Regions from separate parts of the Micromonospora sp. SD12 genome, predicted to be linked through region 2. Evidence: riboswitches for the same ligand, from Rfam matches in the RefSeq annotation. Region 2 holds a riboswitch; each other region holds the start of a gene.
The links. A riboswitch is a leader RNA that binds a small molecule or an ion and turns the genes downstream of it on or off. The one in region 2 is predicted to bind cobalamin.
Positions count from the first base shown of each region.

Region 1: another riboswitch for cobalamin. It lies ahead of ACTMS2_RS06635 (ABC transporter substrate-binding protein); the one in region 2 lies ahead of ACTMS2_RS24230 (ribonucleoside-diphosphate reductase subunit alpha).
Region 3: another riboswitch for cobalamin. It lies ahead of bluB (5,6-dimethylbenzimidazole synthase); the one in region 2 lies ahead of ACTMS2_RS24230 (ribonucleoside-diphosphate reductase subunit alpha).

Region 1 covers NZ_JBQHDF010000002.1:609,132-618,542, forward strand. The annotation lists gene ACTMS2_RS06605 (copper chaperone PCu(A)C) at 1-101, shown strand, start outside; gene ACTMS2_RS06610 (Dyp-type peroxidase) at 125-1,330, shown strand; gene ACTMS2_RS06615 (copper resistance CopC family protein) at 1,356-1,937, shown strand; gene ACTMS2_RS06620 (cytochrome c oxidase assembly protein) at 2,028-4,238, shown strand; gene ACTMS2_RS06625 (ABC transporter ATP-binding protein) at 4,261-5,028, opposite strand; gene ACTMS2_RS06630 (FecCD family ABC transporter permease) at 5,028-6,155, opposite strand; gene ACTMS2_RS06635 (ABC transporter substrate-binding protein) at 6,161-7,174, opposite strand; cobalamin riboswitch at 7,204-7,384, opposite strand; gene ACTMS2_RS06640 (ABC transporter ATP-binding protein) at 7,465-8,130, opposite strand; gene ACTMS2_RS06645 (ABC transporter ATP-binding protein) at 8,127-9,236, opposite strand; gene ACTMS2_RS06650 (ABC transporter permease) at 9,233-9,411, opposite strand, start outside.
Region 2 covers NZ_JBQHDF010000017.1:57,964-67,374, reverse strand. The annotation lists gene ACTMS2_RS24260 (helix-turn-helix domain-containing protein) at 1-461, opposite strand, end outside; gene ACTMS2_RS24255 (nuclear transport factor 2 family protein) at 542-931, shown strand; gene ACTMS2_RS24250 (dienelactone hydrolase family protein) at 1,072-1,806, opposite strand; gene ACTMS2_RS24245 (golvesin C-terminal-like domain-containing protein) at 2,184-3,248, shown strand; gene ACTMS2_RS24240 (cation transporter) at 3,440-4,141, opposite strand; gene ACTMS2_RS24235 (ArsR/SmtB family transcription factor) at 4,141-4,470, opposite strand; cobalamin riboswitch at 4,844-5,058, shown strand; gene ACTMS2_RS24230 (ribonucleoside-diphosphate reductase subunit alpha) at 5,277-7,622, shown strand; gene ACTMS2_RS24225 (ribonucleotide-diphosphate reductase subunit beta) at 7,658-8,653, shown strand; gene ACTMS2_RS24220 (hypothetical protein) at 8,770-9,411, opposite strand, start outside.
Region 3 covers NZ_JBQHDF010000001.1:331,187-340,597, reverse strand. The annotation lists gene ACTMS2_RS01590 (discoidin domain-containing protein) at 1-1,124, shown strand, start outside; gene ACTMS2_RS01585 (crotonase/enoyl-CoA hydratase family protein) at 1,340-2,104, opposite strand; gene ACTMS2_RS01580 (EamA family transporter) at 2,147-3,064, opposite strand; cobalamin riboswitch at 3,186-3,360, shown strand; gene bluB (5,6-dimethylbenzimidazole synthase) at 3,411-4,040, shown strand; gene ACTMS2_RS01570 (Rieske 2Fe-2S domain-containing protein) at 4,150-5,001, shown strand; partial or broken gene ACTMS2_RS01565 (LysM peptidoglycan-binding domain-containing protein) at 5,446-6,453, opposite strand; gene ACTMS2_RS01560 (pilus assembly protein TadG-related protein) at 6,469-6,900, opposite strand; gene ACTMS2_RS01555 (TadE/TadG family type IV pilus assembly protein) at 6,897-7,376, opposite strand; gene ACTMS2_RS01550 (TadE/TadG family type IV pilus assembly protein) at 7,361-7,789, opposite strand; gene ACTMS2_RS01545 (hypothetical protein) at 7,859-8,062, opposite strand; gene ACTMS2_RS01540 (type II secretion system F family protein) at 8,089-8,961, opposite strand; gene ACTMS2_RS01535 (type II secretion system F family protein) at 8,970-9,411, opposite strand, start outside.

The sequences.
Region 1 (9,411 bases), on a different contig from region 2:
CCCAGACGTTCACGGCGGTGGCCAAGCCGTTCACCGGCGCGCAGGAGAGCTACGCCCCCGGTCACGGCGCCCCGGGGGCGAGCGCGGGCCCGGCGTCGTGACGGGTCCGTCGACCGCGCGGCCGGTGAGCAGACGCGGCCTGCTCACCGGCGGGGCCCTGGCCGCCGGCGGGTCCCTCGCCGTCGCCGCCGCGCTCACCGCCGCCCGTTCCGGCGGGCCGGGGGTACGGACGGCGGAGCCGGTCGCGGCGGCCCGGATCGGCGACGCGGTCGAGCCGTTCCACGGTCCCCGGCAGGCCGGCGTCGCCACCGAGCCGCAGGCGTACGCGGCGTTCGTCGCGTTCACCCTGCGGCCGGGCACCGACCGCTCGGCGCTGGGGCGGATGCTGCGCCTGCTCACCGACGACGCCGCCCGCCTCACCCGGGGCCGCCCCGCCCTCGCCGACACCGAGCCCGAACTCGGTTTGCTGCCCGCCCGGCTGACCGTCACGTTCGGCTTCGGTCCCGGCCTGTACGCCGCCGCCGGGCTCGACGAGCGCCGGCCGGCGTCCGTGGCCGCCCTGCCGTCGTTCCGCGTCGACCGGCTCCAGCCCCGCTGGTCCGGCGGCGACCTGCTGCTCCAGATCTGCGCCGACGACCCGCTCACCGTCGCCCACGCCCAGCGGGTCCTGGTCAAGGACAGCCGGCCCTTCGCGACCGTGCGGTGGGTGCAGCAGGGCTTCCGGCGCGGCGCCGGTGTCGAACCGGGCGGGCGTACCCAGCGCAACCTGTTCGGTCAGCTCGACGGCACCGCCAACCCGAGGCCGGGCGGCCCGCTGGAGACCGCCGTGTGGGTGCCCGACGGGCCGGCGTGGCTGCGCGACGGCACCACCCTGGTCGTCCGCCGGATCAGCATGAACCTGGAGACCTGGGACCTGCTCGGCCGCACCGACCGGGAACTGGCCGTCGGCCGCCGCCTCGACACCGGCGCCCCGCTCACCGGCGCCGCCGAGCACGACGTGCCCGACTTCGCCGCCACCGGCCCCGACGGCCTGACCGTCATCCCCGACTTCTCCCACCTCACCCGCGCCCACGTCGGCGACGACCGGCTGAAGATCCTGCGCCGCCCCTACAACTACGACGGGGTACCCACCGCCGAGGGGCACGCCGACAGCGGCCTGATCTTCGCCTCGTACCAGGCCGACGTCGCCCGCCAGTTCCTTCCCATCCAGCGGCGTCTCGCCGAGCGGGACCTGCTCAACGAGTGGACCACCCCGATCGGCTCCGCCGTCTTCGCCGTACCGCCCGGCTGCCCCGAGGGCGGCTGGATCGGCCAACAACTGCTCGGCTGACCACCCACGAGGAGAAGCACCAGACATGTACACCCGGCCCCGCCGCCCGACCCTCGCGGCCCTCGTCACCGCCGCGCTGGTCGCCGCCGCGCTGCTGCTCGTACCGGCCGCCCCGGCCGCCGCGCACAACACGCTGCGGGCAGCCAGCCCCGCCGACGGCGACCGCCTGACGACGCCGCCGACGCGGGTCACGCTGGAGTTCGCGCAGCGGCTCGACCCCACCTTCACCACCATCGCGCTGTCCGACGCCGCCCGGCGGAAGATCCCCACCGGGGCGCCGGCCGTCGACGGGACGAAGGGCACGGTGACGGTGGACGAGACGCTGGGCGAGGGCACCTACACCGTCGCCTACCGGATCGTCTCCGCCGACGGACATCCCGTGCAGGGGTCGTACACCTTCACCGTCGCCGGTGGCGGCGACACCTCCGGCGGCCCGACCGGCGCGACCGCCACACCGTCCGCCGCGCCACCTGCCACCGAATCCGCCGCTGCCGCGACCGGCTCCGGCGGTTCCGGTACGGGCGTCGTCGCGCTGGTGGCCGCCGGTGGCCTGGTCGCCGTCCTCGGCGGGGTCGCGCTGCTGCTGCGGCGCCGCCGGACCCGCTGACCCGGCGGCACTCCCCCGCCCCCGACGCTCCGGGGCAGCGCCGCGTGACGCCGGACGCCGCCTCCTTCCGCACACCAAAGGGACACCGACGTGCCAGACACCACCTCCCGCCCCGCCCGGCCCGCCCGGGTCCGGGGCACCGAAACCGTAGCGGGCGACGCCGGGGCGCTCGCCCGCCCGCCTGGCACCCGCGTCCGGGGCCGTGGCGGGATCCTCGTGCCCGTCGCGGCCGTGGCGGCGGCGGTGGCCGTACTCCTGCTCGGGCTGCGGGCCGGCGACGCGCTCGCGGTCGCGATCCCCGGACTGCCGGATCCGGGGCCCGTCACGGCGTGGGCGCTGCCCGTGGTCCGGCTGCTCGCCGACGCCCTCGCCACCCTGACGGTCGGGATGCTGGTGACGGCGGCCTTCCTGCTGCCGGGCGACGGGCGGAGCGTCTCGGCGTACGGCTGGCTGCTGCTGCGCCGCGCGGGCGCGGCGGCCGCGGGCTGGGCGGTGGCCTCGGCGGCGCTGATCGTGCTGACGGTCTCGGACCTGCTCGGCGTCCCCGTGGACCGCCTCGGCGTCGCCACCGTGGTCAGCTTCGCCACCTCGATCTCGCAGGGGCAGGCGCTGCTGCTCCAGGCGGGGCTGGCGCTGGCGGTGGCGGTGCTGGCCCGGGCGGGCGTCTCGCGCGGGCTCGCCGCCGGGGCGGCGTTGATCGCGCTGGTCGGGGTGCTGCCGCCCGCGTTCACCGGGCACGCCGCCGGGGCGGGCAACCACCAGATCGCGGTCTCCAGCCTCGCCCTGCACGTGCTCGCCGCCGCCCTCTGGGTCGGCGGGCTGGTGGCGCTGCTGATGGTGCGGCGCAGCCGGCAGCTCGCCGACGCCGCCGACCGGTACGGCCGCCTCGCCCTGGGCTGCTTCGTGGCCGTCGCGGTGAGCGGGTCGGCCAACGCCGCCGTACGCCTCGGCGACGTGGACCAGCTCTGGCAGTCCCGGTACGGCTGGCTGGTCCTCGGCAAGCTCGCCGCCCTGGCGGTCCTGGGCGCCCTCGGCGCGTGGCACCGGTCGCGGACCCTGCCGGCCCTGCACGCGGGTCGGCGGGGCGCGTTCGCCCGGCTGGCCGCCGGCGAGGTGGTCGTGTTCGCCGCCACCGTCGGACTGGCCGTGGCGCTGTCCCGCAGCCCCACCCCGGTGACGCAGGACCCCCTCGACGCCGACCCGATCACCGAGCTGCTGGGCTTCCCGATGCCCGCCGCACCGACCCCGGAGCGCCTGCTGGGTCAGCCGCTGCCGGACCTGTTCTTCCTGACCCTCGCCGTGCTCGGCGTCGGCGGCTACCTGGCCGGGGTGTGGCGGCTGCACCGGGCCGGGCACCGCTGGCCGCCCGCCCGTACGGCGAGTTGGCTGGCCGGGGTGCTGCTGCTGGCCGCCGTCACCAACCTGGGCGTGGCCCGCTACGCGTACGTGCTGTTCAGCGCCCACATGGTGCAGCACATGGTGCTGTCGATGCTGGTGCCGATCCTGCTCGTCGGCGGCGCCCCGGTCACCCTCGCGCTGCGCGCCCTGCGTCGCCCCACCGACCCGCAGGTCCGCGGCGCCCGGGAGTGGCTGCTGCTGGCGCTGCACAGCCGGCCCGCGAAGCTGCTCACCCATCCCCTGGTCGCGCTGGGCATCTACGCGGGCAGCCTCTTCGGCCTCTACCTCAGCGACCTGCTCGGCACGCTGATGCGCTCCCACCTCGGGCACCTGGCCATGCTCACGCATTTCGTGCTCGCCGGGTACCTGCTGTTCTGGGTGCTCATCGGGGTCGATCCGGGCCGGCCGAGGCTCGCCCACCCGCTCCTGGTGATCATCCACCTCGCGTCGATGATGGCGCACGGCTTCTTCGGCCTCGTACTGATGCAGACCACCACCCTCATCGCCCCGGACTGGTACGTCGCCGTCCACCCCGACTGGGCGTCGTCGCTCATGGAGGACCAGCGGCTGGGCGCGGGCATCGCCTGGGCGTTCGGGGAGATCCCCGCCGCGGTCGTGCTGGTGGTGCTGGTCCGCCAGTGGGTCCGCGCCGACCGGCGGGAACAGGACCGCCTGGACCGGGCCGCCGACCGGGCCGACGCCAGCGGCGAGCCGGACGACCTGGCCCGCTACAACGCCTTCCTCGCCGCCGCCGGCCGAGCCGATTCCGCCGCCCCTGGTGGTTCCGCCACCCCTGCCGGTTCCGCCGGTTCCGCCACCCCTGCCGGTTCCGCCGGTCCCGCCGGTCCCGCTGGTTCCGCCGCCCCCGGCGACGGTCGGGCTGGCGCGCGGGGGCCCGACTGAGGGCGCCTCAGCCGGGCGCCGGTCAGGGCGCGGGCGGGTGGAAGGTGATGGCGGGCCGTCCGGTGGCCGGGTGCGCCGCGACGTCGGCCCGTACCCCGTAGACGTCGGCGAGCAGCCCGGGGGTGAGGACCTCGGCGGGCGTACCGGCGGCGACGACCCGCCCGGCGGCCAGGACGACCACCGCGTCGCAGAACATGGCGGCCAGGTTCAGGTCGTGCAGTGCCGCCAGCGTGGTGACCCCCGAGCGGCGGACCAGGTGCAGCAGGTGCAACTGGTGGCCGATGTCGAGGTGGTTGGTGGGCTCGTCGAGCAACAGCAGCAGCGGTTGCTGGGCCAGGGCACGGGCCAACTGCACCCGCTGCCGCTCCCCGCCGGAGAGGGTGTGCCAGCGGCGGTCGGCGTACCCGGCCAGGTCCACCCGGGCCAGCGCGTCCGCCGCGGCGGCGCGGTCGGCGGCGCTGTCGGACCAGCGCGAGCCACGGTGGGGCGTACGACCGAGCAGCACCACCTCGCCGACGGTGAGGTCCAGGTCCGTGTCGGCGTGCTGGGCGAGCAGCGCGGCACGGCGGGCCAGCGTGACCCGGGGCAGGGTGGCGACGTCGTCGCCGGCGACCGTGACCAGCCCGGCGTCCGGCGCGGCGAGCCGGGCGACGATGCGCAGCAGGGTGGTCTTGCCGCAGCCGTTGGGGCCGAGCAGCCCGACGAGACTGCCCGCCGGCACCACGCAGGTGACGTCGTCGAGGATCCGCCGGGCCGCGGCGGACCAGGACACGCCGGTGACGGCGAGCATCAGCCACGCACCTTCCGGCGGTGCAGCAACACCACGAAGGCGGGCACCCCGAGCAGCGCCGTCAGCACGCCGACCGGCAGTTCCCGGGGCGCGAACAGGGTCCGCGCGGCGGTGTCCACCCAGACCAGGAAGATCGCCCCGGCGAGGACGGCGACGGGCAGCAGGCGCCGGTGGTCCGCCCCGGTCAGGAACCGGGCGGCGTGCGGCAGGATCAGCCCGACGAAGCCCACCGCGCCGCTGACGGCGACCAGCGCCGCGGTGAGCAGCGCGGTCGCGACCAGCAGCAGCCACCGCACCCGGGCGACGGGGACGCCGAGGGTCGCCGCGGCGTCCTCGCCGAAGGCGAACGCGTTGAGCGTGCGCGCGTACGCCGCCATCAGGGCGAGCACGGCGACCAGGACCGGCGCGGCCCAGGCCAGGGCGGCCCAGTCGACGCGGGCCAGCGAGCCGGAGAGCCAGAAGGTGATGCTCTGGGTGGCGTGCGGGTCGGCGACCCAGATGATGACGAACGAGGTCGCCGCCCCGCAGAGCTGCGCGACGGCCACGCCGGCCAGCACCACCCGGGTGGGGGCCAGCGCGGCCCGGCGGCCGGCCACCGCGGCCACCACCGCGAACGCGGCCAGCGCCCCGGCGAAGGCGCCCCCGGTGAGCGCTACGGCCCCGCCGCCGAAGCCCAGGACGAGCACCGCGACCGCGCCGAGCGACGCCCCGGAGGAGACCCCGAGCAGGTACGGGTCGGCCAGCGGGTTGCGGGTGACGGTCTGCATGACCGCGCCGACGGCCGCCAGTCCGCCCCCCACCGCCGCGGCCCCGAGCACCCGGGGCAGGCGCAGCCGCCAGACGATGTGCTCGCGCAGCAGGGGCACCTCGGCGTGCGGAAGCCCCAGGCGGTCGGCCACGACCGACCAGACGGTCGACACGGGGATGTCGGCCGGCCCGATGGTGACGGCCACGCCGATCGACACGACCAGGCCCGCCAGCAGGGCCACCAGCAGCGCCGCCAGGCCGACCGGGTGCGCCGCGCGGAACCCGGCGGGACTGGCGCGGCGGGCAGTTCCGGGACCGGTGGGTCGGGTCGGGTCGGCGGCGTCGGTGCGGCTGTTCGGGTCGGCGGCGTGGCGGGCCACGGCGGTCAGCGGTCCGCCCCGGCGGGGAGCTGCGCCACACCCGCGGCGAGCGCCTCGACGCCGAGCACGACGCGTACACCGGCGGAGGTGGACGAGAACGGGATGACGACGAAGCGTCGCCCGGCCACGGCGGGCAGGTCCTTCAGGGTGGGGTGCCGGGCCAGGAAGGTCCGCTTCGCGGCGGCCGTGTCCCAGCCCGCGTCGACCAGCACGATCGCGTGGGGATCGCGGTCCACGACCGCCTCCCAACTGGTGTCGGCCCAGCCGCCGGTGAGGTCGCCGAACGCGTTGCGCACCCCGACCGCCGACATGATCATGTTGGGGCCGCCGCAGCAGGCCCCGACGCTCGGGGCGTCGGTGCCGGCGTCCCACCAGAGCACGGAGACGTCCCGCGCGCCGCCGATCCGGGCGGCGGCCGTGGCGATCCGGGAGCGCTGGTCGGCGATGAGCTTCTCGGCCCGCTCCGGCACCCCGAAGACGGCCGCCACGTCCCGGATCTCGGCGAACACGTCCTCGACGGTCAGCCTCGCCGGCCGGTGCTGCTTCGGGCATCCGGCCGGCGAGAGGTACGTGCCGATGCCGAGCCCCGCCAGCGCGGCGCGGTCGCCGACGCCCTCGTCGCCGAAGGCACTGTGGAACGAGGCGTAGACGAAGTCGGGCGCCGCCTCCAGCAGCTTCTCCTTCGCCGGGTATTTGTCCGACAGCACCGGCACGGCGGCGTACGCGGCGGCGTGCTCGGGCAGGATCGCGTCGTCCAGGTACGCCGTGCCGGCCATGCGGTCGGCGAGGCCGAGGGCCAGCATGATCTCGGTGGCGGGCTGGTTCAGGGTGACCGTCCGCTCGGGCGGGGCGGCGACGGTGACCGGCGTACCGCAGTTGGTCAGCGTGACCGGGGCGGCGGCCGGCGGGGGCGCCGTGGCCGGGTCGTCGGTGGCGCAGGCGCCGAGCAGGACGACGAGGACGGACAGGGGCGCGGCAACGCGCCGGGACAGGGTGGACCGCACTGCGCGCACGCGCATCGGGACCGCCTTCCAACACCTCGTGGACGGGTCATCGCAGTGCCGTGGCCGGTCTCCTGGCTGACGGGAAATGCGTCCGTGGCCGGCCTTCCCAGGCGTGTGACGCCCAGTGACCTCTTACGACGAGGGCCGCGAACTTCCCGATCACAGTGGCGAGGGCCGCACCGGTCTTCCACCGGCTTCCCGAACACCACGGCAGCGTCACCCTAGCCGCCGGCCGCCCCGGAAGTCACGGTGACGAACACCATCAGGGACGGTCGCGCCGAAGGCGGTCGGCGGGGCGGACGGGGCTACGCAGCGGCCGGCAGGTCGACCACGCGGGTCGCCCAGCGGGCCATCAGCGCCGGGTCGTGGGTGATGAGCAGGACCCCGGCGGCGTGCTGCCGCTGGTAGTCGGTGATGACGGCCGCGAGGTGCGCCTGGGTGGAGGCGTCGAGCATGGCGGTGGCCTCGTCGCAGAGCAGGTAGTCGGGCCGGTGCACGAGCGCGCGGGCGAGGCAGGCGCGTTGCAGCTGCCCGTCGCTGACCGCGTGCGGGCGGCGGGCGAGCAGGTCGGGCGTGAGGCCGACGAGGTCGGCCAGCTCCGCCGCCCGGGCCCGCGCCTGCTCGTCGGGGGTGCCGGTGGCCCGCAGCGGCTCGGCGATGATGTCGGCGAGGCCCAGCCGGGGGTCGGTGGCCGCGCGGGGGCTCTGGAACAGGATCGCGACGCGCGTACGGACGGCGGCGGGCAGCCGGTGCCGGGCCCCCGCCACCCGGTGGCCGTCGAGGGTGACGTGCCCGGCCTCGGGGGCGTGCAGCAGGGCGAGCACCCGGGCGAGGGTGGACTTGCCGCTGCCCGAGGGCCCGCGTAACCCGACCGTCTCACCGGGGGCGACGCGCAGGTCGACGCCGTCGAGGACGCGCCGGCCGCCGTAGGAGACGGCGACCCCGTGGGCCGCGAGCGCGGTGCTGGTCATGCCGGCGCTCCGAGGGTCAGCGGGTGGTGGCAGGCGACTCTGCCCGGTCCGCCCGCCGGGGGCGCGGGCGGGGTGCGGCAGACGTCGGTGGCGCGCCCGCAGCGCGGGGCGAAGGCGCAGCCGGGCGGCAGGTCGGTGAGCATCGGCGGGTGGCCGGGGACGGGCCGGAAGGCCCGTTCGGGCAGGGCGTCGAGCAGACCTGCGGTGTACGGGTGGGCGGTTGCCGCGAACAACTCGGCCGTCGGCCGCCGTTCCACGATGCGGCTGGCGTACATGACGGCGACCGTGTCCGCGACCCGGCGGGCGGCGGCCAGGTCGTGGGTGATGAGCAGGACGGCCCCGCCGGCGTCGCAGCGGCGGCGCAGCAGGTCGAGGGTGTGGTCGACCAGGGGCCGGTCGAGTCCCGTGGTGGGCTCGTCGGCGAGCAGCAGCGGCGGGTCGGGGGCGAGGGCGAGGGCGGTGGCCAGGCGCTGGGCCATGCCGCCGGAGAGTTCGTGGGGATAGCGGTCGAGGTCGGCGGGGTCGAGACCCACCTCGGCGGCGACCCGCTCGGCCGCTGCGGGTGCCTCGCGCCGGGTGTGCCCGTGGGCGCGCAGGGTCTCCTCCAGCAGCCGCCGGCCCGTCCGTACGGGCGTCAGCGCGGTGGCGGGGCTCTGCGGCACCAGCCCGACGGCGCGTCCGCGTACGACGCGGGCGAGCTGGCGCTCGGAGGCGCCGGTGAGGTCGACCCGCTCCCCGGTGGGCCGGTGCAGGCGGGCCTGGCCGGTCACGGTGGCGTTGCCGGGGAGCAGGCCGAGCAGGGCGTGCGCGAGCACCGACTTGCCGCAGCCCGACTCGCCGACCACCGCCAGCAGTTCGCCCGGGTGGACGGTCAGGTGCAGGTCGGTGACGGCCTGCACCACGGCGTCGCGGAGCTGGAAGCGGACGGTCAGCCCGTCGACCTCCAGCAGGCCGGGCCGACCGCCGGCGCCGACACCACCCGCGCCGCCGGAGTCGGCCGGGTCGCCGGTGCCGCCGGGGGTGACGGTGCCAGCCGGGTCGACGGTGCCGGGGGTGGTGGGCGCGGGTTCGCGGGTGGTGGGCGCGGGTTCGCGGGTGGTGGTCACAGGTTCAGCTCCGCTCGTACGCGCGGGTCGAGGCGGTCACGCCAGCGGCCGGTGAGGGCGGCCAGGGCCAGCGTGACGACGACGAGGAGCAGGCCGGGCACGATGCTGGCCCACCAGGCGCCGGTGAGCAGGGACCGCTGCCCGTCATTGATCATGTTGCCGATCGAGGCCAGGT
Region 2 (9,411 bases):
ACGATGCGGGCGAACCCGCGCGGGTGCAGTCCCAGCCGCACCAGGTTGACTGGCGGCCGCAGCAGGTCGGGATCCGCCTGCGCGAAGAACGGGTCGACAGCGCGATTGGTCATCACGATGTTCCACCGGCGATCGAAGACCACCGCCGGGTACGGCTCGTGTGCGCGCAGGACCCGGCGGACGGCGTCGCGGACGGCCGCCAAGGCGCCGTCGTCGAGCGGACGCTCGGCGTACCGGGGTGCGAAGCCGCCGGCGAGCAGGAGCCGGTTGCGATCCCGCAGCGGCACGTGGAGTTGATCCGCGAGTCTGAGGATCATGTCGGCGCTCGGCTTGGACCTGCCCGTCTCGACCAGGCTGACATGACGGGCCGAGACGTCCGCCGCGATCGCGAGATCCAGTTGGCTGAGTCCCCGCCGGTGCCGCCACTGCCGCAGGAGCTCCCCGACCGTGTGCACGATCACGAAGCGTACCCGTCGTCGCGGCGGACGCCATGAAGTCCGACTTCATCGACAATCGAAGTGGTCGCGGAAACACTGCGTCTGTGACCATCGAGAACAAGAGCATCGTCCAACAGGCGCTGACCGGGCTCATCGAGACGGGCGACGTGGACGCGCTCGCACGGTTCCTGAGCGACGACTTCGTCCACCACAGACCGGGCTCGACCACATCGACCAGGAAGGAGTGGCTCGCCGCCGTCCGCGCCGCGCTGGCGCCCCTCGCCGGCATGCAGGTCGAGATCCATCAGATGCTGGCCGACGGTGATCATGTCGTGGTGTACTCGCGGCGCTGGCTTCCCGATGCGGGACCGGAGATCGCGGTCGTCGACATCTGGCGGATCGACGACGGGCTGATCGCCGAGGGATGGGAGATCATCGAGCCGACGGCGCAGGTGGCGGCCAATCTGGTGTGGTGGGAATCTGCTCAGCGCTGACCACGCGTGAGCGGCCACCCGCCGATGATCGGCTATCAGGACCTGCGTGAGCGCGCCGCCGCCGATGATCGGCCCTCAGAAGTTGGGGGGACGCGCCGACCGGGAACGGACCCCGATCGGCGCGTCGCGGACCGCGGGCGTTATCGGCCGAGGTGCCGGGCGAAGAACCGTAGCGCACTGTCCAGCTCGAACGCCGGGATCTCGCCGTGCCTGCCGGGGTTGGCGTGCAGGGTCTTCTCGGTCGAAGCCAAGGCGTCGAACAGTGCCAAGCCCTGGGCCCGCGGCACCCGCTCATCGTCCCACTGCAGCAGGAACTCCACCGGGACGGTGATCCGCGCGGCGGCCTGGGCGGATGCCAACGCACCGCCCAGGCCCAGCACCGCCGCGCGGACGCGGGGTTCGGCGGCGACGAACGGCACGCCGAGTCCGCAGCCCAATGACACACCCCAGTAGCCCACCGGGCCGGCACCGACGTAAACAAGATCCTGGACCGCGTCCAGGACCGCCCGCCACTCCGGGACGGTCTGGCGGGCCACGAGCGCCTGGAAACCAGCGATCAGCGGAGCCAGGTCCTCTCCGGCGTCCACGCGAGCCTGGTTCTCGGTCGCGATCCGGTCGTACTCCTCGTCCTTCGGCCGGTCGCCATGGCCGGGCACGTCCACCGCCGCCACCGCGAAGTCACACTCGGCCACGAAGCGGCGCGCGCGGGCCACGATGCCGGGGGCCTTCTTGTGCTGGCCGCCGCCGTGTCCCATCAGGATCAGGGGGCGGGTACCGGCGGCGCCTTCCGCCGTCCACAGCACGCCGGGAATGTCACCGAGGATGAACATCTGTTCGCGGACGCCGTCCGACGACGTCGCAGAGTTGAAGCGCATAGCGCTCACGCCTTTCGGGATGCCTTTGCGGGCGCTCCCTAGGCCATGCGAGGGAGGGAGCCCCGACCTGTCACAGCGTTGATCGGTCTCACCTCCTCGGTTCGCAGCAGCGCACAGCGACGCCGAAAATACCACGAAGGCACGCTCGCGTCCGCGTACGCAGGTCGCCGAGCGGAGGGTGTTTCTGGCACTCCACGTCGATCGACCGGTCAACCGTCAAGGAGCCCGGGGCATAGCGGAGTCACCAGGGCTCCGGGTCCCCAGCGGAGGGAGGAATCCTTCGCAACTCAGATCGGAGGGCGTAGACATCTTTCATCGGGCATCGAGGCTCCACTATATTGCGGGCACTGTCGATCTCTCCCGATGACGAGGTGCACATGTTCGACAACCCGACGCTGCGGCGGCGTACCCTCCTGGCGGCCGTCGCCGGCGCCGCGGCCGTCCCCGTGGTCGCCGGCCCCGCTTGGGCCGCGTTGCCCAAGGTCTACATCGACCCGGGCCACGGCGGCACCGACCCCGGCGCGGTGGGCAACGGGCTGCAGGAGAAGGCCCTGACACTCGACATCTCCCTGCAACTGCGCAACATCCTGCTGGCCAACTGGGCCGTCGACGTCCGCATGTCCCGTACGACCGACATCACCCGCAGCCTGGCGTACCGCACCGACGACGCCAACGCGTGGGGCGCGAACCTGCTCGTGAGCGTGCACATCAACTCCGGCGGCGGCACCGGCTTCGAAAGCTACCGGTACCCGACGTCGGACGCCGCCACCGTCAACCTGCACAACGCCCTGCACCCGAGGGTGATCGGCAACATGCGGACGATCGGTGGGGTCACCGACCGGGGGCTGAAGACCGCGAACTTCCACATGCTGCGCGAGTCGGCCATGCCCGCCGTGCTGACGGAGAACCTCTTCATTGACTCCGTCGCCGACTCGAACCTGCTCAAGCGCGCCGACTTCATCACCGCCACCGCCCGTGGCCACGCCGAGGGCATCGCCGCCTACCTCGGCCTGAGCGCGCCCAACCCGCCCACGTTCAGCACCATCGTGGACAACGCCACGGCGGGGCGGTTCACGGCGAGCACCAACTGGGGCACCTCCTCGTACTCCGCCCAGCGCTACGGGGCCGACTACCGCTTCGCCAACCCCACGCCGGCCAGCGACGCCGCCTGGTTCAAGGTGAACATCCCGGCGGCCGGTAACTACCGCGTCGAGGTGCGGCACCCGGCCGATCCCGGCTACAACAGCTCGGCCCCGCATGTCGTCGTCACCGCCTCGGGCAACCGCACGGTCAGCGTGGACCAGCGCTCCAGCGGCGGCGTCTGGCGCTCGCTGGGCACCTTCGGGCTGGCCGCCGGCGACCGGAACCTGGTCGCGGTCAGCCGCTGGACGAGCACCACCGGCTACGTGGTGGCCGACGCCGTCCGGGTCACCCGCGTCTGACAGCGCCGCCGGTCCGTGCCCGGTCGCCGACGACGTGCCGGTGGTGCGTCGTGGCGAGGTGACCGACGAGGCGTGGCCGGTGATCGCGCCGCCGCTGCCGGAGCCTGGTGCTCCGCGGTGGCGGCGCGATCACCGGCGGGACGACCACGGGACCCGGTGGCGGCCGCGCCGCGACCTGCCGAATGGCCCGCTCAGCATCCGCCCGCGCAGTCCGGCGTACGGCTGCTCGTCGCCGGGCCGGCCGGTCCGAGCCCGGGCGTGCAGCAGGCGTCGCCCCGCCACGCCTCGCGGCCCTCCTTCACCGCCACCGCCGCGATGACCAGCGCGGCGACGGGGTCTGCCCAGGACCACCCGAACAGGCTGTTCAACCCCAGCCCCACGAGCAGTACGGCGGACAGGTAGGTGCACAGCAGGGTCTGCTTGGAGTCCGCGACCGCCGAGCGGGAGCCGAGTTCCCGGCCGGCGCGGCGCTGCGCGTACGACAGCCCCGGCATGATCGCCAGCGACAGCGCGGCGAGCACCAGGCCGACGCTGGAATGCTCGGCCTCGGCACCGCCGAGCAGCGCCCGTGCCGACTCCACCGTGACGTACGCCGCGAGCGCGAAGAACGAGACCGCGATGATCCGTAGCGCGACCCTCTCGCGGGACTCCGGGTCGCGGCCGGCGAACTGCCATGCCACCGCAGCCGCCGACGACACCTCGATCACCGAGTCCAGCCCGAAGCCGATCAGCGCGGTCGACGACGCGAGCGTGCCGGCGGTGATCGCCACGACCGCCTCGACGACGTTGTAGGTGATCGTGGCGGCGACCAGCAGCCGTACCCGGCGGGCGAGCACCTCGCGGCGTGCCGGCGAGGGCCCCACCGGCGCCGGGTCGATCAGGGGCAGGCCCATCAGCAGCAGTCCTTCCCAGCGGAGTCCGGGCAGGCGTCGGGATCGACCGTCAGGGCGAGGCCGAGCAGGTCGGTCAGGGCGTGGGCCAGTCGGGCGTCGGCCAACTCGTAGCGGGTGCGCCGCCCCTGGGGTGCGGCGACCACGAGGCCGCAGCCGCGCAGGCACGCCAGGTGGTTCGACAGGTTCTGCCGGGTCGTACCCAGCAGTTCGGCCAGCTCCGCGGGATAGCCCGGCCCGTCGCGTAGCGCCAGCAGCAACCGCGCCCGGGTCGGATCGGACAGGGCGTGACCGAAGCGCGCCAGCACCTGACCGTACGTCAACGTCTCCACGCCCCGATAGTACAGCCGACGATGTACCGATCGGAGGCGGCTCGGTCTGCGCTGGCCCCGCGGGCCGGGCGCCGACGGGCACGACCCGCCGCCGGCAGCGGCCCCGCCGGCGCCGCGACCGGCGTCCGTAAGCCGCTCCCGCATCACTGCGCCCCGTCCGCGTGGGTCGTCACCTGGTGATCAGGACCCTGTGGACCTCATCCGGCGGTCTGGACGTCCAACGCGTCCTGATCACCGCTGGTTGCCGGGCGCAGCGTGCCGTGGGCGGTGCGTCGACGCGGGCATCCGGCGTGCGATCGACAGGCGTCATCCGGCTCGCCGACGACACGCCCGGCACCGACATGTGGGGTGTGACAACGCGGCCAACCCTATATATGGTGTCGGCGCAGCTGGTTCGGGCGCTCATCCGGAGCGGTCGAGGCAAGAGGGAACCCGGTGGGAATCCGGGACTGCCCCGCAGCGGTGAGTGGGAACGACCGCCGTCATCAGCACTGGGCCGTCAACGGCCTGGGAAGCGACGGCCAGTAGGAGACCGGCGAGTCCGGTCGCGCCCGCGAGTCCGAAGACCTGCCAGTGCGCCGTACGCCCGCATCAGGGTGTGTGGCGGTCCGAGGCCGCGTGGGACGGCCGACGCCATCTCGACGCGTGCTCGCGCGCGTCGTCGTCGGTGTCCGCTCCCCGCGTGCCCAGGAAATCCGTCTGGGATCAAGGCTCGCGAGGAGTGAGTGGTGACAGTCACCGAGGTTGTTCCGGCCGCCGGCACGGCGGTCGACGATGCGGCCGTGGCGGGCCAGCGGCGACCGCAGATGCGGGTCCGCAAGCGCGACGGCGGCACCGAGGCGGTCGACGTCAACCGGATCGTCCGGGCGGTCGAGCGGTGGGCCGACGACCTCGCCGACGTCGACCCGCTGCGGGTGGCAACCCGGACGATCAGCGGCCTGTACGACGGGGCGACGACGGCCGAACTGGACCGGCTGTCCATCCAGACCGCCGCGGAGATGATCGGCGAGGAGCCGCAGTACTCGCGGCTGGCGGCCCGCCTGCTGGCCGGGTACGTCGACAAGGAGGTCCGCCGGCAGGGCATCGGCTCCTTCAGTGAGGCGATCCGCCGGGGCCACGGCGAGGGACTGATCGGTGACGACACCGCCGCGTTCGTCGCCGCCCACGCCGGCGTCCTCGACGCCGCCGTCGACCCGCGCGGCGACCTGCGGTTCGAGTACTTCGGGCTGCGTACGGTCTACGACCGCTACCTGCTGCGCCACCCGACGAGCCGGCTGGTGCTGGAGACCCCGCAGTACTGGCTGCTGCGCGTGGCCTGCGGCCTGTCGCAGACGCCGGACGAGGCGGTCGAGTTCTACCGGCTGATGTCGAGCCTGGCGTACCTGCCGAGTTCGCCGACGCTGTTCAACTCCGGCACCCGGCACACGCAGATGTCCTCCTGCTACCTGGTCGACTCCCCGCGCGACGAGCTGGACTCGATCTACCAGCGGTACGCGCAGGTGGCGAACCTGTCGAAGTTCGCCGGCGGCATCGGCATCGCCTTCTCCCGGGTCCGTTCCCGGGGCGCGCTGATCAGGGGCACCAACGGGCAGTCCAACGGGATCGTGCCGTGGCTGCGGACGCTCGACGCCTCGGTGGCGGCGGTCAACCAGGGCGGCCGGCGCAAGGGCGCGGCCTGCGTCTACCTGGAGCCGTGGCACCCGGACGTCGAGGAGTTCCTCCAGCTGCGCGACAACACCGGTGAGGACGCCCGGCGCACCCACAACCTGAACCTGGCCAACTGGATTCCCGACGAGTTCATGCGGCGGGTGGAGGCCGACGGCGTGTGGTCGCTGTTCGACCCCGATGTGGTGCCGGAGCTGCCGGACCTGTGGGGGGAGGAGTTCGACGCGGCGTACCGGGCCGCCGAGGAGCAGGGCCGCTACGTGCGGCAGGTCCCGGCGCGGGAGCTGTACGGGCGGATGATGCGCACCCTCGCCCAGACCGGCAACGGGTGGATGACGTTCAAGGACGCCGCGAACCGGCTGTGCAACCAGACGGCCGAGGCGGGCAACGTGGTGCACCTGTCCAACCTCTGCACCGAGATCATCGAGGTGTCCAGCGACGGCGAGACCGCCGTGTGCAACCTCGGCTCGGTCAACCTCGCCGCCCACCTGGGCGCCGACGGCATCGACTGGGAGCGGCTGCGCGCCACCGTCCGCACCGCCGTGACGTTCCTCGACCGGGTCATCGACATCAACTACTACCCGACGCCGCAGGCGGCGGCGAGCAACCCCCGCTGGCGGCCCGTCGGGCTCGGGCTGATGGGTTTGCAGGACGTGTTCTTCGCGCTGCGGCTGCCGTTCGACTCCCCGGCCGCGCGGGAGCTGTCCACCCGGATCAGCGAGGAGCTGTACCTGACCGCCCTGGAGACCTCCGCCGACCTGGCGGAACGCTCGGGCGCCCACCCGGCGTACGGGCAGACCCGGGCGGCGCGCGGGCAGCTGCAACCCGACCTGTGGGGCGTGACGGTAGGCCAGCCGGCGAGGTGGGCCGCGCTGCGGGAGCGGGTCGCCGCGTACGGGCTGCGCAACTCGCTGCTGGTGGCGATCGCGCCGACCGCCACCATCGCCTCGATCGCCGGCTGCTACGAGTGCATCGAGCCGCAGGTGTCCAACCTGTTCAAGCGCGAGACCCTGTCGGGGGAGTTCCTTCAGGTCAACACCGCCCTCGTCCGCGAGCTGAAGGCCCGTGGCCTGTGGACGGAGCGGATCCGCACGGCCATCAAGCGCGCCGAGGGCTCCGTGCGGGACGTCGCGGAACTGCCGGCCGAGGTGCGGGAGCTGTTCCGTACCGCGTGGGAGCTGCCGCAGCGGGCGTTGATCGACCTGGCCGCGGCCCGCGCCCCGTACATCGACCAGTCGCAGTCGCTGAACCTGTTCCTGGCCGCTCCGACGATCGGCAAGCTCTCCTCGATGTACCTGTACGCCTGGAAGGCCGGGCTGAAGACGACGTACTACCTGCGGTCGCGGCCGGCCACCCGGATCCAGCAGGCCACGGTCGCGCCCGCCGGGCCGACCCGCGCCGCCGGCCTCGTCGCGCCGGTGGCGACCATCGACGAGGCGCTGGCCTGCTCCCTGGAGAACCCCGAGTCGTGCGAGGCCTGCCAGTGACCACCCCGACCACCAGCGAACCGAGGACCGCCCACATGCTGCTCGACCCGGGGATGGATCTCACCCTGCGCCCGATGCGTTACCCGCACTTCTTCGACCGCTTCCGCGACGCCATCCGCAACACCTGGACCGTGGAGGAGGTCGACCTGCACGCCGACCTCGCCGACCTCGACCGGCTCTCCCCGGCCGAGCGGCACCTGGTCAGCCGCCTCGTCGCGTTCTTCGCCACCGGCGACACGATCGTCGCCAACAACCTCGTGCTCAACCTCTACCAGCACGTCAACTCCCCGGAGGGCCGGCTCTACCTGTCGCGGCAGCTGTTCGAGGAGGCCGTGCACGTCCAGTTCTACCTCAACCTGCTCGACACGTACGTGCCCGACGAGACCGAACGCTTCGCCGCGTTCGCCGCCATCGAGAACATCCCGTCGATCCGGCGCAAGGCCGAGTTCTGCTTCCGCTGGATCGACTCGCTGGGCGAACTGCGTGAGCTGCGTACGCGACAGGACCGGCGGGCGTTCCTGCTCAACCTGATCTGCTTCGCCGCCTGCATCGAGGGGCTGTTCTTCTACGGCGCCTTCGCCTACGTCTACTTCCTGCGCTCCCGGGGGCTGCTGCACGGCCTGGCGTCCGGCACCAACTGGGTGTTCCGCGACGAGTCCATGCACATGGCCTTCGCCTTCGACGTGGTGGATACGGTCCGCGGGGAGGAGCCCGACCTGTTCGACGACGAGCTGGCCGAGCAGGTGCGGCAGATGCTCACCGAGGCCGTCGAGTGCGAGGTCCAGTTCGCCGAGGACCTGCTCGGCCAGGGCGTACCCGGGCTGTCCCTGGTCGACATGCGCGAGTACCTGCAACACGTCGCCGACCGGCGGCTCGCGCAGCTGGGCATCCCCGCCCACTACGGGTCGACCAACCCGTTCGCGTTCATGGAGTTGCAGGACGTCCAGGAGCTGTCGAACTTCTTCGAGCGGCGCGTGTCGGCGTACCAGGTCGGTGTGAGCGGCACGGTGGCTTTCGACGACGACTTCTGAGCCGGGGGCGCCCCCGCCCCTCGCGGACCGGGGGCGCCCCGGTGCGTGCGTCAGGCGGAGCAGCGGGTGCGGCGCCGTCGGGCGGACCGGCCCGTCGTCGTGGCGGCTGCTGCGGGTCACGTCGCCGCCATCGAGATGTCGAAGGCGGCGTCGCGGACGTCGGCCACCGGGTGCTCGCGCAGCAGGCGCAGCAGGTCCCGCCACGGCGCGGACCAGCCGTACGCCCTGCCGCCACCGGCGAGGGCCACCGCGAACAGGCCGGTGGTGGCCTCGCCCCGCGCGGCGAGTAGGTGGGCCGCGGCGAGCACCGGCTCGGCGTCGAGGGTCTTCGGCGAGGCGGCGCGCCGGCTGAGGAGACGGGCGAGCCGGGCGGCGAGTGCCGGCCGCCCCGCCACCAGTCGCGCGATGCCGAGGATCTCGGCGCTGAGCCGATCGGAGGTCGTGTCGGCGAGCGGCAGCAGCCCGGTCAGCAGGGTGCCGGCCTGGGCCCCGTACGCGCGATGGCCGCCCAACTCGTCCGCCATCCGCCGCCACGGCGCGGGATCCATCCGGGGATCGGAGGCCCACACCGAGGACGCCTCGGCCACGATGGCGTCGATGCGCCGCCGGGCGGGACGGTCCGCGCCGGGGCCACCCGGGTCCGTGTCGGCGTCGTCGGCCCGTACGAGGGCGCGCAGGGCGAGGGTGGGCGCCTCCCGCTCGGGACGACCCGGGTGGCGCAGCACCGCGTCGACGAGCGGGCGTACCGACTGCCAGTC
Region 3 (9,411 bases), on a different contig from region 2:
ACGCCCTGGACCGGGTGCGGATGGACACCACCGGCAACCTGGTCGGGGTATACCTGCCGGCGGGCAACTACTCCACCGCCAGCAAGTTCCAGGTGTACGGCAAGGCGGTCAAGGTGACCGGCGCGGGGCCCTGGTACACCCGGTTCAACGCGCCGTCCGCGCAGGACAACACCGACATCGGGTTCCGGGCCGAGAACTCGGCGGCCGGATCGTCCTTCGCGAACTTCGCCTACTTCGGCAACTACACGTCGCGGATCGACGGGCCGGGCAAGGTGTTCGACTTCGCCAACGTGTCGAACATCGTGATCGACAACATCTGGAACGAGCACATGGTGTGCCTCTACTGGGGCGCGAACACGGACCACATGACGATCAAGAACTCCCGGATCCGGAACATGTTCGCCGACGGCATCAACATGACCAACGGGAGCACCAACAACCTGGTCAGCAACAACGACGCCCGGGCCACCGGTGACGACAGCTTCGCGCTGTTCTCGGCGATCGACGCGGGCGGCGCGGACATGAAGGACAACATCTACGAGAACCTGACCTCGACCCTGACCTGGCGGGCCGCCGGCGTGGCCGTCTACGGCGGCTACGGCAACACGTTCCGCAACATCTACATCGCGGACACGCTGGTGTACTCCGGCATCACCATCAGCTCGCTCGACTTCGGCTACCCGATGAACGGCTTCGGCGCCAGCCCGCCCACCCGGTTCGAGAACATCTCGATCGTGCGGGCCGGCGGGCACTTCTGGGGCGCGCAGACCTTCCCGGCGATCTGGGTCTTCTCCGCCTCGAAGGTGTTCCAGGGCATCCGGGTCAGCGACGTCGACATCGTCGACCCGACCTACAGCGGCATCATGTTCCAGACCAACTACGTCGGTGGGCAGCCGCAGTTCCCGATCACCGACACGGTCTTCACCAACGTCTCCATCAGCGGCGCCCGTAAGAGCGGTGACGCCTACGACGCGAAGTCCGGCTTCGGCATCTGGGCCAACCAGATGCCGGAGGCGGGGCAGGGCCCGGCCGTCGGGTCGGTCACCTTCAACAACCTGCGGCTGAGCAACAACGCGGTGGACATCCAGAACACCACCTCGACGTTCACCATCAACCGCAACTGACCCGCCCCGGCCGCCCGTGGTGGCGGCCGGAACCCCGGGCGGTGCGGCCACCGAACGCGCGGTGGCCGCACCGCCCGGCCCCGTCCGGCCTCCCGCCCGGCCGTCGGCGTGGCGCGCGCTGGTCGCGCCTTCGCCGATCAGTGGGCGGGGCGCGGTGCCGGCCGGACCTTCGCCCGGTCAGTGGGCCGGGGCGTGCCAGCCGGGCCTTGCCCTGGTCAGTAGGCCGGGGCGCCGTGCCGGCCGGCGCCGGCGGCGAACCGGGCCGCCCCGGCGGCGGCGTCGGCGGCCAGCGAGTCCATCCCGTACGCCAGCTCGCCCGCCATCGCCTCAGGCTCGGGCAGGCCGGCGCCGGCGAGCAGCGCCGCCCGGTCGTTGCGCAGGCAGGTCTGCGGGTGCCGGGCGATCTCGGCCGCCAGCCGCTCGGCCGCCGCCCGGGACTCACCCGGCGCGACCAGCCGGTTCACCAGCCCCATGGCGTACGCCTCCTCGGCCGGCACCGGACGGCCGGTGAGGATCAGGTCCATGGCCCGGCTCTCGCCGATCAGCCGGGGCAGTCGGACCGTGCCCCCGTCGATCAGCGGCACCCCCCAGCGGCGGCAGAACACCCCGAGCACCGCGTCGGACTCGGCGACCCGCAGGTCGCACCAGAGCGCCAGTTCCAACCCGCCGGCCACCGCGTGCCCGGAGATCGCGGCGATCACCGGCTTGCCGAGCGTCATCCGGGTCGGGCCCATCGGGCCGTCCCCCTGCGCCTCGACCCGGTTGCCGCTCGGCGTGCCGATGGCCTTCAGGTCGGCCCCGGCGCAGAACGTGCCGCCGGCCCCCCAGAGCACCGCCACGGAGGCGTCGGGGTCGGCCTCGAAGGCACGGAACGCGTCGGCCAGCGCCCGGGCCGTCGGCCCGTCGACCGCGTTGCGGGCCGCCGGGCGGTCCAGGATCACCGTGGTCACCGCCGCGGCGCGTTCGACGCGTACGCCCATTCCGACAGCATGCCCCCGGCGGTGCCGGCGGCGCCAGGGGTGTCAGCGCGGGGCGGGCCGGGCCGGGCGGACCAGGGTGGCGCCCAGCGCGGCGCCGACCACGCAGGCCACCCCGGCGGCCTGCGGCCAGGCCAGCAGTTCACCCAGCAGCACCAGCCCGACCAGCGCGCCGATCGCCGGCTCCAGGCTGAGCAGGATCGCGAAGACGCGGGCCGGCATCCGGCGCAGCGCCGCCATCTCCGCCGAGTACGGCAGCACCGACGACAGCAGCGCCACCGCCGCGCCCAGCGCGAGGGTCCACGGGTCGAGCAGGGCCGTGCCGCTGCCGGCGACCCCGAACGGCAGCACGGCCAGCGCGGCGACGGCCATCCCCAGCGCGAGGCCCCGGCTGCCCGGCACCCGGGCGCTGACCGCCTTGCCGAGCAGCACGTAGCCGGCCCAGCCCACCGCGACGGCCACGCAGCACAGCAGCCCCAGCCGGTCCACCCCCGTCCCGCCGAGCCCGCTGATCAGCAGCACCCCGCCGCCGGCCAGCGCCGCCCATGCCACGTCGGCGAGCCGGCGGCTGGCGGCCAGCGACACCAGCAGCGGCCCGGCGAAGCCGATGGTGACCGCGACGCCCAACGGCACCCGGTCCAGGGCCGCGTAGAAGGCGAGGTTCATCACCGCCAGGGCCAGCCCGAACGCCGCGACCAGACCGGCGGTACACCAGCCCAGGCGCAGCCCCGGCCGGGCAAGGACGAGCAGGATGAGCGCGGCGAAGCCGAGCCGCAGCGTGGTGGTGCCGCTCGCACTGGTGCTGCCGAAGAGCTGCTTGGCGACGGCCGCGCCGACCTGGGTGGAGAGCATGCCGAGCAGCATCAGCAGCGGGGGCGGCACGGCCCGGGGCTGCCCCAGCGCGAGCGTCAGTCGGGTCGCCGGTCGACCGGCCGGCAGCGGGCGGGAGGAGAGTGCGTACACGCGGACCACAGTGGTACCGGAGCGTGCGGCCCGCGACCGGATTTTCACTGCTGCGGGTGCAGTGCGCCGCCCGCCGGACCGGGGCGGGCCGGGCGGCGCTAGCATCGCCGACGGCACGATCATGTGAGGTGCCCCGCGCGAGCGGGGAGAATCGGGAAGCCGGTGCGAATCCGGCACGGGCCCGCCGCGGTGACCGGGGAGCCACCGTCCACGCGTACGCGCAGCCACTGGCCCGCCCGGGCCGGGAAGGCGGACGGCCAGGCGTCGATCCGGGAGTCCGAAGACCGGCCTCGCGTCCGGTGCCCGCGTCCGGCGTGGCGTGGGCCGAGCGCAGCGGGAGCCTGCCTTGGATCTGTACGACGTCATCCACCGCCGTCGGGACGTACGCGCCCAGTTCACCGGGGCGCCGGTGCCCGAGGAGACGCTGCACCGGGTGCTGGCGGCGGCGCACGCCGCGCCGAGCGTCGGCTACTCGCAGCCCTGGGACTTCGTCGTGGTGCGCGACCCGGAGCTGCGCCGCCGGTTCCACGGGCACGTGCACACCGAGCGGGACGCCTTCGCCGCGACGCTCGACGGGGAGGCGGCCGAGCGGTTCGCCCGCATCAAGATCGACGGTGTCCTGGAGTCGACGCTGTCGGTGGTGGTCACCCACGACCAGGCGCGGGGCGGCCCCGCCGTGCTCGGCCGGCACGCCATCGCCGACACCGGGCTCTACTCGACCTGCCTCGCCATCCAGAACCTCTGGCTCGCCGCGACCGCCGAGGGGCTCGGGGTGGGCTGGGTGTCGTTCTACCGGGAGCCCTGGCTCGCCGAGCTGCTCGGCATCCCCGACGGGATCCGGCCGGTGGCGTGGCTCTGCCTCGGGCCGGTCACCCACTTCGAGGCGGTACCCGACCTCGCCCGGCACGGCTGGCGGCAGAAGCGCCCGCTGGTCGAGGCGATCCACCACGACCGCTGGGCGGCACGGGAGCGCTGACCTCGGTGGGGGCGTCCCGTTACGGGCCGGCGGGGCGCTCCTCACGTACCGTTGCGGATCCGTCACCGCCGACCGGTTTGCGGCGGCTCCTGCCGGGAAGTCGGTACGGGTGCGAGCACTCCTGACGAAGATCGAACAGGCATCCGGTCTGGACCGGGTCGGCGACCGGTTGCAGCGCGCCGTCCAGGCCACCCTCCGACCGCAGCGGGTCCGTGACCTGCTGCACGGCGTGTGGCTGGGCCATCCGCTGCACCCGGCGATGGTGCAGGTGCCGGTCGGGGCGTGGATCAGCACGGCGGTGCTGGACCTCATGCCGGGGCAGCGCCGGGCCGCCACCACGCTCTGCGCGGTGGGCACCGTCAGCGCCCTCCCGGCCGCCGTCGCCGGCCTCAACGACTGGGCGGCACTGGCCCGCGACCAGCGGCGGGTCGGCCTGGTGCACGCCGCGTCCAACAGCGTCGGCCTGGCGTTCTACGCCGGTTCGGTGGCCGCCCGGATGACCGGCCGGCACAACCTCGGCCGTACGCTCGGCTTCCTCGGGCTCGGTGCGGCCAGCATGGGGGCGTACATCGGGGGGCACCTCGCGTACAAGCAGGGCGCCCAGGTCAACCAGAGCATCTCCGAGCTGCACCGGATGAGCGACGGGTGGCACTCCCTCGCCGACATGGCCACCCTGCCGCAGCGTCAACTGATCACCCGGGAGGTCGACGACGTCTCGGTGATCCTCTACCGGCACGGCGACGAGGTGACCGTCATGCTGGAGCGCTGCCCGCACCAGAGCGGTCCGCTGGGCGAGGGCGAGGTGCAGGAGATCGACGGGCACGCGTGCGTGGTCTGCCCGTGGCACGGCAGCGCGTTCCGCCTCAACGGCGGCGAGGTGGTGCACGGCCCGTCCGGCAACGACCAGCAGGTCCTGCCGACCCGCATCGTCGACGGCGTCCTGGAGACCCGTCTTCCCTGACCGGCCCCGGCCGCCGGCACCTCCGGCCACGGCCTTCCGGCCGCCGCGCCCCGGCTTCCCGGCCGCTGGCGGCCCCGGCCTTCCCGGTGTCGATCAAAAAGGTTCGGGTCACGGGCGGCGGTGACGGCCGATCGAGGTGTCGCGGGCCGAGCCCGGGTGGGCCCGGCCGGCCGGCGGGTTGGCGACGGGCTGGACGGGGCCGTGACGGGTGCCCGCGGTCAGTTCGTCGTAGGCGTCGGCGCCGGTGGCCGCACCGGGGGCGGGCGTGATCGCGCGACCGTGGCCGGTGGGGTGCGCGGAACCCTGACCGGTCGGGCGTACGTAGGTGCCGGTGCCCGTACCGCCCCGGCCGACCCCGATCGTGCTGCCGTACGCGGTGATGGCGGCACCCCGGTGACCCGCGCCGCGCTGGGTCGTGGTGGCGCCCCGGCGAGCGGTGGCGCCCCGGCGGGCGGCGGTCGTGACCCGGCCCGCGCCGGCCGGTACGTGACCCGGGCGGCGACGTAGGCCCAGGACCGCGCCGATCTGCGCGCCGACGATGCTCGCGACCGCCAGGACGGCGGAGACCGCGAGAGGCCGGTTCACCCGATCGGGGTCGCCGGCCCGGGCGGCTCCCACCGTCACGGTCGGGGCCTCACCGGCGTTCGTTCCCGCCGGGGGCGGCACGGGGGCCTCGGCTGCCGGCGGAGGCGGCGTCGCCCGCTCCGGGGCAGCCTGCCCAGGTGCCGGGCGAGCGGGTGCCGGGCGAGCGGGCTCGGGTGGGGTCGGGCGGGCGACGAGGCGGCCGGTGGCGTGCCGGCGGGCACCCCGGTCCTCGGCGTCCCCGGGCAGCTTCAGCAGCTGACCCGGGTGGATCCGGTCGGGGTCGCCGAGCCGGTTCAGCTCGGCCAGCTCCCGGTAGTCGGCGAACCCGTCCAGGTAACGCCGGGCTACGGCGCCCAGGTGGTCGCCCCGGGCCACCCGGTAGACCGCCTGAGCGTCGTCGGAGGTGACCGGGGCGGACGAGGCGACCGTTGCCGGCGCCGCCGGCAGGGCGTACGGGCCGGTCATCGCCGTCGCGGCGCTCGCCGCCGGGCTGGCCGCGAGGATCAGCGCGACCGAACCGACCAGCGCGGCGGCGGCCCGCTGCTGGCGACTCATCCCGGGCAGCCGGGGCGCGGGTCGGCGCAGCGTCTGCGCGCCGAGCTCGACCAGCACGGAGAAGGCGAACGTGGCCCAGCCGAACCAGCCGGCCAGCGCCAGCGCCCGCAGGAAGAGCCGCCCGTCGTCGCGGCTGGTCAGCGTCGAGCCGACCTCGGCGAGGGTGGGCAGGTGGTCGGGCAGCGGATTGCCGGCGAGGGCGAGCAGCGCCACCGGCGCGCCGACCAGCACCGCGCAGAGCACGACGAGCGCGCCGAACCCGGTCAGGATGCGTTCGGTCCGCCGTACGGCGGAACGCCCCGATGCGGCCATGGCTGCCTTCCCTTCCTACGGTGCCCCGGTGAGCGGCCGCGCGGTCGCCTCGCCGGAGACGGTGACGGTCTCGTCGAAGCCGAACAGGCCGAGCATGGCTCGGCGGTGCGTGACGGTGACGCGTACCCGGACCCGGGTCTCACCGTCGACGACCGGGAAGCTGACGGCGTGGCCGGCGGCGCCGGCGGCGGACAGATAGTCGGCGACGGCCCGGCGGGCCTGGGGACGGTTGATCCGGGTCGGCCCGCCCTCGATGGCGGTGGCCCGGTCGATGGCCTGGCCCCCGGCGCGGGCGGCCTCGGCCGCGAGGTTGTCGGCCCGCTGCAACGTACGCAGCTGGCCCGCGCCGTCGAAGGCCAGGCCGATGACGGAGAGCACGCCGACCATCGCCACGGCGAGGAAGACGCTCACCCGGCCCTGGTCGTGCCGGCCGGCCGTGGCGGTCATCCCCGGCTCCGGTAGCGGTCCAGCGGCGACGTGAAGCTCGCCGACACGCGCTTACTCGCGGTCATCCCCGGCAGGACGGACAGGCGCAGGTCCCCGTAGGAGACCGTGCACGCGATGCGGACCGTGACCGAGGCGTCCTGCCCCGCCGGGCTGCGGAACGCCGCGTCGAAGCTGGTGGGGGCGCCGCGCACCGCGCCGCTGAACGTCACCTCGGGAGCGCCGGCGCAGTTCAGGCCGCGCCAGTCGAGCTGCCGGCGGGCCGCGTCCCGGGCCTCGGCGCGGGCGGTGCGGGCGTCGCGGGAGATCGAGGCGGCGCGGGCGGCGTCGTGGGCGGCGGCGTCGATCGCCTCGGCGGCCACGGCCGTACGCCCGGCGACGCCGGCCAGGACGATCAACGCGATGAAGGCCGGGGCGAGCACCGCCACCTCGATCGAGACCGAGCCCCGCTCGGCGGTACGGCTCACGGCGTCGTCCACCGTTCCACGGTCCCGTGCGCGGTCTGGCGTACGGGGAAGCTGACCCCGGGGACGACCGACAGGGACCGACCACGCACCGTGCAGGTCACCTCGGTCGCGGCGGTCAGGCAGCTCGGTGCGGGATCCTCCCAGCCGACCAGCCAGCCGCCCGAGGCCCGCAGGAACCGGACGGCGCGGGCCTCACCGGCCCCCGCCGGCGCCTGGTGCAGCCGCTGCGCGTTGACCCCGCTCTGCGCGGCGTTGAGCGCCGTGGAGCAGGCGACGAACCAGGCCGCGGTCTGGATCGAGGCGAAGAGCAGCAGCAGGATCGCCGGCATGGCCACCGCCAGCTCGACCGGGTTGGCCCCCCGTTCGGCCCCGCCGGCCCCGAGCCGCCGGACGGCGTCCGCGCCGAACCCCCGGAGGGTGGCCAGGGCGGTACGCCGGGCGACGGTGGCCGCCCGGCGTACCGGGGTGGGGTCCGCTCGGCGCACGGCCCGGCGTTACTTCGGGTCCTGGTGGGTGGGGATGTTGTCCATCCAGTCGTTGGCGGCGCCGAGGGCGGCGGCGGTGACCGCCATCGCGACGGCGACCAGACCGAAGATGATCACTGCGGTGGGTACGGGGCTGTCGCCCCGCTCGCCGTCCTCGCGCAGCTCGGCCAGGCGTGTCGTCAGCGCGACGTGCAGGCGGGTGATGACGGACATGACGTGCTCCTTCTCTCGGGGTCGGATCACAGGCGGGCGATGAACGGATAGACGGCGAAGCCGAGCAGGACGAAGACCAGCAGCGCCCCGGGGATGTCGAGCCGGCTGGTCACCCCCTCGGCCCGGGCCAGGTTGTCGGTGCGGATCTGGTCGCGCAGCGAGTCGGCGCGGCTGCGCAGGGTCTCGTGCACCTGCGCGCCCTCGCTGCCCGAGGCGCGCATGATCGCCCCGACGTCGCCCAGTTCCGGGATACCGATGCGCTCGGCGAGGTCGCGCAGCTCGTCCCACGGCGAGTGCATCTGCATCTGCGCGATCCGCAGGGCCTCGGAGATGCGGTCGAAGACCCAGCCGTCGCAGACCGCCGCCGCCCGTTCCAGCGACTGCACCGGCCCGTGCGCGGCGGAGAGTTGCAGGGCGACGAGGTCGAGGTAGGTGCAGACCGCCTGGCGGAACTCGTCGCGCGCCTTGTCCGCCCGGTCCAGCACCGACCGGTGCGCGACGAGGGCGCAGAGCAGCGCCAGCCCGAGGCTGCCGAGCACGGGTACGACCACCGGCAGCCGGACGCCGACGGCGAACAGGGTGACGCCGAGCAGCGTCGGCGCGGCGAGCCCGATCAGCGCGGAGAGCAGCATCGACAGGGCGTACTGCTCGGGCGACCGGTCGATCAGGGCGAGCTGTCGGTGCGGTGGCCGCAGCCAGCGGGACAGCCCGGTGAGCCACTCCAGCCGCCGGTCGGCGGGCGCGGTGAGCTGCCCGACGCCGGCCGGTTGGTGCAGCCGGCGCAGCGCGGGCCCGAGCGCGGGGGTGGCCGGCACCAGCTCGCGGACCACCAGGAAGGCGCCCAGCCCGACCGTCGCCCCGGCGCAGACGGCGACGGCGAGCTGCCAGTTGAGGACCACGGAACCGATCACGCGAGCACCTCTTCCGGTTCCGGGGCCGGCAGGAAGCGCGCGGGCCGGCGCGGCTGGCTCATCGACCGCACCCAGGCCAGCAGGCCGACGAAGGCCGCGCCGAGCGCCGCCATCACGAGCTGCCCGAAGGGCGTGCCGTACGGGCTGATGTATTCGGTGTTGAGCAGCCCGTACGCGACGGTGGCCAGGGTCATCCCGGTGAGGAAGCGGACCGCGAAGCGGGGCTGGGTGCGCTTCGCCTCGATCTCGCGGCGGGTGGCGACCTCGGCCGCCGCCGCGTGCGCGATCGAGCCGAGCACGTCGCCGAGGCGTTCGCCCCGGTCGGTCACGTGCAGGATCAGCGCCGCCACCACCTGGTCGCAGACCGGGTCGCCGATATCGTCGGCGAAGGCGAGCAGCGCGGAGCGGGCCAGCCAGCCGGCCTGGAGACGGGCGGCG